DNA from 2 places in the Stenotrophomonas sp. NLF4-10 genome. Region 2 is predicted to be linked to the other one. Evidence: riboswitches for the same ligand, from Rfam matches in the RefSeq annotation. Region 2 holds a riboswitch; the other holds the start of a gene.

Region 1 (3,349 bases), 230 kb from region 2:
CGATGGCGATCATCAACGAGTTGCGCAGGCCGTGCTGCTGGATGCGCTCGCGCAATGCATCCCAGCGCGCGGCGTCGGCCGGCACCACGTTCCAGGCGTCGAACTGCAAGGCGCCGCTGGCCGCGCGGGTGTCGGCGAACGAGGCATGCCTGCCGCGTTCCTGCGCCAGTTCGCACGAGGTCTCCAGCGCGTGGAAGTAGATTTCCTCGGCGATCTTCGCCGACAGCGCGCGCGCGGCGTCGGAGTCGAACGCCAGCCGCTTGCGGAAGAACACGTCCTGCAGGCCCATGCAGCCCAGCCCCACCGGGCGCCAGCGCAGGTTGCCGCGGCGCGCGGTCTCGATCGGGTAGAAATTCAGGTCGATCACCCGGTCGAGCTGGCGCACCGCAAGGCGCACGGTTTCGGCCAGCTTGTCGAAATCGAAGTCGCCGTGCTCGTCGAGGTGGTTGCCGAGGTTGATCGAACCGAGGTTGCACACCGCCGTTTCCTCGGCGCTGGTGACTTCCAGGATCTCGGTGCACAGGTTGGACAGGTGGATCACGTTGCCGGCACGCAGGGTCTGGTTGCTGGCGCGGTTGCACTTGTCCTTGAAGGTCATCCAGCCGTTTCCGGTCTCGGCCAGCGTGCGCATCATCCGCGCGTACAGCTTGCGTGCCGGAAGGGTGCGCGCGGCCTTGCCCTGCGCCTCGGCCTGCAGGTAGGCGCGCTCGAACGCCTCGCCGTACAGGTCGGTGAATTCCGGCACCACGCGCGGATCGAACAGCGACCATTCCTGGTCGGCCTCCACGCGCTGCATGAACAGGTCCGGCACCCAGTTGGCGAGGTTGAGGTTGTGGGTGCGGCGCGAATCGTCGCCGGCGTTGTCGCGCAGCTCGAGGAAATCCTCGATGTCGGCGTGCCAGGTTTCCAGGTACACGCAGGCCGCGCCCTTGCGCTTGCCGCCCTGGTTGACCGCGGCCACCGACGAATCCAGCGTCTTCAGCCACGGCACGATGCCGTTGGAGTGGCCGTTGGTGGACTTGATCAGCGAGCCGCGCGAGCGCACGCGGGTGTAGCTCACGCCGATGCCGCCGCTGAACTTGGACAGCTGCGCGATGTCGCCGTACTTCGCATAAATGGATTCAAGCGAATCCTGCGGCGAATCCAGCAGGAAGCACGAGGACAGCTGCTCGTGGCAGGTGCCGGCGTTGAACAGGGTCGGGCTGGACGGCAGGTAGTCGAGGTTGCCCAGCCGCTGGTACAGCGCCAGCGCCTCGGGCACGTCCTCGGAGAGCGCGCTGGCGATGCGCAGGAAGAACTGCTGCGGCGTCTCGATCACCTTGCGCGTATGCGGGTGGCGCAGCAGGTAGCGGTCGTACAGCGTGCGCAGGCCGAAGTAGTCGAAGTTGAAGTCCAGCGACGGGTCGATGGCGTCGTTGAGCTTGCGCGCGTTGGTCTGCACGAAGCCGAGCAGGCGGTCGTTGATCAGCCCCACTTCATGGCCGCGGCCCACCGACTGCGAGAACGCGTGGATTTCCTGCCCGGACACTTCCTTGGCGATGAAATTCGCCAGCAGCCGCGCGGCCAGGCGGCCGTACTCGGGCTCTTCGCCGATCAGCAGCGCCGCGGTGCGGATGGAGAGTTCATCCAGCTCCTGCGTGGTCGCGCCGTTGTACAGGCCGGAGATGGTGCGGGTGGCCACGCGCATCGGATCGACCGCATGCAGGCCCTCGCAGCAGCGCTGGATGGCGCGCACGATCTTGTTCAGGTCCACCGGCTCGGTGCTGCCGTTGCGCTTGGCCACGCTCATGGCGGTGGCGGTCGGCGGCGGGGTGAGGTCGAAAGCCGGGGTGGCGGCCACTGCTTCGGCGGTCGGGGTCTGCGACATCTGGCGTCTCCATGCGGGGATGCACGGGCCCGGCCTGTCCCTCGCAGGCGCGGATGGCATCGGAAGCACAGGGTGGGAGCGCGGTGTCGCACGGCCTGCGACCGGCATGGAAACCATGCGGGAGGCCCTGCTGCACCAGCCATCTCCCCCCGGAGATTCCGCGGCCGGCACCGCGCGGCGTGCATCGCGCGGCTGTCGGCAGGTCTTCGGACTCGTGGATGCGGCGGGAATGTTTCCCGGCCACCTTGGCCGCCGCTTCCCAGGGCCACCGCCCCAGTGCGAAATCGCGACCTCGTCTCCACCTACCGCTGCGGGGCAGTGCCGGGTTTGGACCAGCTTCCCTTTCAATCCGGGGAATCCCCGGAACCGACGGGCCACAAGATAGTGGGGGTAAATGACGGGGTCAACGCCAAATGTTGTGGATAACCGCGTTTCCCTTGGGGCGCAAGCGATCTGCCCTGCCGGGGCCGGCATGGGCGCGTTGGCCTGCTCGCCGCGATTGCGCAGTCAAGCCCCGGGAAGCCGATTCAAGGGTGGGAAAACTCCCTGCGCATTCATCGTCCAACCGTCCGGTTGCACCGCCATGACTTCCGGCGGGCGCTGCCGCCAGGCCCGTCGGCGATGCTGCGCCCACGCCCGCCCGAACACGGATGTCCCCATGCGCCGCCTGCTCCTCGCCACCGCTCTGCTCGCCCTGCCGCCGCTGGCCGCCCGCGCCGACTCGGTGAAGTCACCGGAACTGTCCTCCACCCAGTGCGGGGTCGGCACCGACTACGACGTGCTGGTCGACGGCGGCGGCATCTGGCTGCGCCGGCACGACGCCACCCCGCGCGAGATCGTGTTCCACGACGGCCAGCTGAGCATCGACGGCCACATGCAGGCGGTCAGCGACGCCGACGCGCAGCGCCTGCGCGTGCTCGAGGCCGGGGTGCGCCAGCTGATGCCGGCGGTCACCGGCATCGCCAATGAATCGGTGGGGATCAGCTTCGACGTGCTGGACGTCGTCTATGGCTCCCTGACCGGCAAGTTCGATTCGCGCAAGGTGCGCGTCCTGCGCAGGGACGCCGAGCGCTTCGTCGCCTCGACCATCGGCCGCGGGCGCTGGGAGCAGGACCTGTTCGGCGAGGGCTTCGACCAGCGCGTGCAGGATGCGGCCGAATCACTCAAGGGTTCGATCGCCCGCGGCGTGCTGTGGACCATGCTCACCGGCGGCGAGGAACGCATCGAGAAACGCACCGAGAAGATCGAGGCCGAGCTCGAGCCGAAGATCGAAGCGCGCGCACGCGCCCTGGAACAGCATGCACAGTCCCTGTGCACCCAGGTGCTGGCACTGGACCGGATACAGTCGGCGCTCGAGTTCCGCTACGACGGCCAGCCGCTGCGGATGATGCGGGTCAGCGGCGACGATGCGCCGGCGCCGGTGGCGAAGGAACTGGCGCCGGACAACGGCATCACCCTGCCGTAGGTCGGGGCTACGCACCC
Region 2 (3,349 bases):
CCGCGCGCGCCTGCAGGCTCCAGGCGTCGTTGATGGCGTATTCCACGCGCAGGTCGACGGTGCCGTAGCCGGCCAGGCGCACCGTGTTGGCGGCGTTGTCGAAACGGTGGCCGTAGCCGGCGGCGGTGATGCCCAGGCGCAGCGGGCCGAAGCCGCGGTCCACGTCGATGCGGCCGCTGCTGCGCGCGCGGCGGGCCAGCAGCTTGTCGTAGGTGGCGGCGCCGGCGGTGCGGTCGCGCGGGTCGGTGAAGCTGGCCTGGGCATTGATGTCGAAACCGGCCAGCGACAGGTAGCCGGTCAGTTCGGCGCCGCGGATGCGGGCCTCGGCGACGTTGACGATGTTGAAGCTGCTGTCGTAGCCGATCAGCTGGTCCACGCGGGTCTCGTAGGCGTCGAAGGTCCAGTTCCAGTCGTCGGCGTACTGCGCGATGCCGAGGTTCAGGCTCCTGGACTCTTCCGGCTTCAGGTCCGGGTTGCTGAAGCCCGGGTAGTACAGGTCGTTGAAGGTCGGCGCCTTGAAGCCGGTGCCGGCGCTGGCGGTCAGGCGCAGGCCGTTGCCGAAGGCGAAGCCGTAGCCGAGGCTGCCGGTGGTGTGGTTGCCGAACTGCTCGTTGTCGTCGTTGCGCACGCTGGCCTGCAGCGAATGCGCGCCGAACCGGCCCTGGTATTCGACGAACACGCCGGTGTTGTCGCGGTCGGCGACGTCATAGGCGGTGGAGCTGGTGACCTGGTCGTTCTGCCAGTCGACGCCGGCGCTCAACTGCTGGCCCGCGGCGAACAGGAAATCGCCCTGCACGCTGGCGGTGTCGCGCCGGGTGTCGAAGGCGCTGGCGAAGGTGCGGCCGCCGGCGTCGGCGAAGTAGTTGTCGGCTTCGTCGCGGTTGCGGCCGACCTGCGCGGTCAGGCCGAAGGTGTCCGAGGCCTTCCACGCCAGCTTGCCGCCGTAGACCTGTTGGCGGTTCTCGGCCTCGTTGCCGCCGAAGACGCTGCCGTCGTATTCGTTGAAGCTGCTGGCGTCGAGCACGTGGCCTTCCAGGCTCAGTGCGTCGGTCAGCGCATAGCCGGCGCGCACGTTGATCGAGGTGTTGCGGTAGCCGTCGCGGTCGGGCTCTTCGACGTAGCAGCCCTGGAACAGCAGCGACGAACCGTTGCAGGCATTGATGCCGTCGGTCTTCTGGTAGCCGCCCTGGGCCGAGATCCAGCCGCGCTCGCCGCGGTTGCTGAAGCCGGCGCTGGCCTGGCGCAGCCGGTTGCTGCCGGCGGTCAGCGACAGGTTCTGCTGCAGCCCCTTGCCGGCGTTGCGGGTGAAGACTTGGACCACGCCGCCGATGGCTTCCGAGCCGTACAGGCTCGAACGCGGGCCGCGCACGATTTCAATGCGTTCGATCTGGTCGACCGGCAGGTCCTGCAGCGCCGCCATGCCGGAGGTGGCCGAACCCACGCGTACGCCGTCCACCAGCACCAGCACCTGGTTGGAGTTGGTGCCGCGCAGGAACAGCGAGGTGATCTTGCCGGTGCCGCCCTGGTTGGCGAAGTCCAGGCCGGCGCGGCCGCGCAGCAGGTCCAGCAGCGAGATCGCCTGGCTGCGCTCGATCTGCTCGCGATCGATCACCTGCACCGGCACCACGCTGCTCTCGACGGACAGCGGCGTGCGGGTGGCGGTGACGAAGACGTCGTCGAACTCGGTGGGCGCCTGTTCGGCGGCGGCGATGCCCGGCAGCGCGAGCGCCAGGGCGAGGGAAAGGGCGTGGTGGGACAACTTCATCGGGAAACTCCTGCAACCCGCGCGCTCCCGCGCGGACAGACGGTGGGGGTTGCCAGGAGAGGACGCCACGACGGAGTGCGCGCACGGCGCCACTGCCGCCGCCATGCCCTCCGCATCGCAACCAGTCGGCTTCCGGGCCGGTCTCCGGGCTTGCAGGCGAAGCGGCCGTGGCCGCTTCCGCCCAGACGCCTTCCCATGCGATGGATGCACAGTGGCGGTGTGTCTGGGCTGTCCTGCTCACCGTTGCGGGGGCAGCGCCGGACTGGCGGATGGCTGGAACTCCAGCAATGCGCGGCACCGGCTTCCCGTTTCAACCGGCGGGAGGAAGTCCCAGCCGGTCACCCGAAAGTGCGCGCATTCTATGCCATCGGCGCCGCGAAGGCAGGCGCGGGCCCTGCGTCCCGCCCGCACCACCGTAAAATGCGCGACCGCAACGCAGCAACGGAACAGCCGTGACGCAAGACTGGTTCACCCGCGCCTGCCCCGCGCCCTCGTCGGCGCACCGGCAGCAGGCCATCTCCCGCCAGCGGCAGCTGACCAAGCCGGAAGGCGCGCTGGGGCGGCTGGAAACCCTCGCCATCGAACTGGCCGCGCTGCAGGGCCGCGAGCGGCCGCGCGCCGCGCGGGTGCCGGTGCTGGTATTCGCCGGCGACCACGGCATCGCCGCGCGGGGCGTGTCGGCCTATCCGGCCGAGGTGACGGTGCAGATGCTGCGCAACTTCGCCGCCGGCGGCGCCGCCATCGCGGTGCTGGCGCGCGAGCTCGGGCTGCCGCTGCATGTATGGGACGTCGGCAGCCTGGCCGATGCGCCGGTGCCGGGCGTGGTCTGCGACAAACCGCGCCGCGGCACCGACGATTTCAGCGTGGGCCCGGCGATGGCGCCGGCCGACCTCGATGCCGCGTTCGCGGCCGCGCAGCGTGCGGTGGCAGCGGCCTGCGCCGATGGCGCCGACCTGCTGCTGCTCGGCGAGATGGGCATCGGCAACACCACTGCCGCCAGTGCGCTGGCCGCCGTGCTCGGGCCATTGCCGCTGGAAGGTATGGTCGGCGCGGGGACCGGGCTGGATGCGCCGCGCGTCGCTCGCAAGCAGCAGCTCGTCGCGCAGGCGCTGGCCCTGCATGGGGCTGCCGTCGACGCCGCCGCCATCCCCGGTCGCGAGGCCCTGCGCCGCGTCGGCGGGCTGGAGATCGCCGCGCTCGCCGCGGCCATGATCGCCGCCGCGCAGCGTGGCGTGCCGGTGTTGGTGGACGGCTTCATCGTTTCGGCCGCGGCGCTGGCGGCGGTGCGGATCAACCCGTCGTTGCGGCCGTGGCTGCTGTTCTCGCATCGCTCGGCCGAATGCGGCCACGCCCGCGTGCTCGATTGCCTGCAGGCAGAGCCGCTGCTGCAACTGGACCTGCGCCTGGGCGAGGGCTCCGGCGCCGCACTGGCGTTGCCGCTGCTGCGGCTGGCCTGCGCGCTGCACAACGACATGGCCACCTTCGCCGAGGCGGCGGTGGCGCAGCGGAGCGCCGCGCCGTGATCCTCGACCTGATGCGCCATGCTTCCACCGGCCGCCACGGCCACCTCGACGGCCGCACCGA

Evidence for each region. Region 2 has a riboswitch for cobalamin ahead of btuB (TonB-dependent vitamin B12 receptor). Riboswitches for the same ligand answer to the same signal wherever they lie in the genome.
Region 1: it holds a riboswitch for cobalamin, as region 2 does, so the genes downstream of both, MIC98_RS03185 (ribonucleoside-diphosphate reductase subunit alpha) here and btuB (TonB-dependent vitamin B12 receptor) in region 2, are expected to answer to the same signal.

What each region holds. Positions count from the first base shown of each region.
Region 1 is NZ_JAKSEE010000003.1:685,773-689,121, reverse strand. Features, by position in the region: gene MIC98_RS03185 (ribonucleoside-diphosphate reductase subunit alpha) at 1-1,867, opposite strand, end outside; cobalamin riboswitch at 2,047-2,253, opposite strand; gene MIC98_RS03180 (DUF2884 family protein) at 2,526-3,332, shown strand.
Region 2 is NZ_JAKSEE010000003.1:915,494-918,842, forward strand. Features, by position in the region: gene btuB (TonB-dependent vitamin B12 receptor) at 1-1,765, opposite strand, end outside; cobalamin riboswitch at 1,883-2,126, opposite strand; gene cobT (nicotinate-nucleotide--dimethylbenzimidazole phosphoribosyltransferase) at 2,218-3,288, shown strand; gene MIC98_RS04385 (histidine phosphatase family protein) at 3,285-3,349, shown strand, end outside.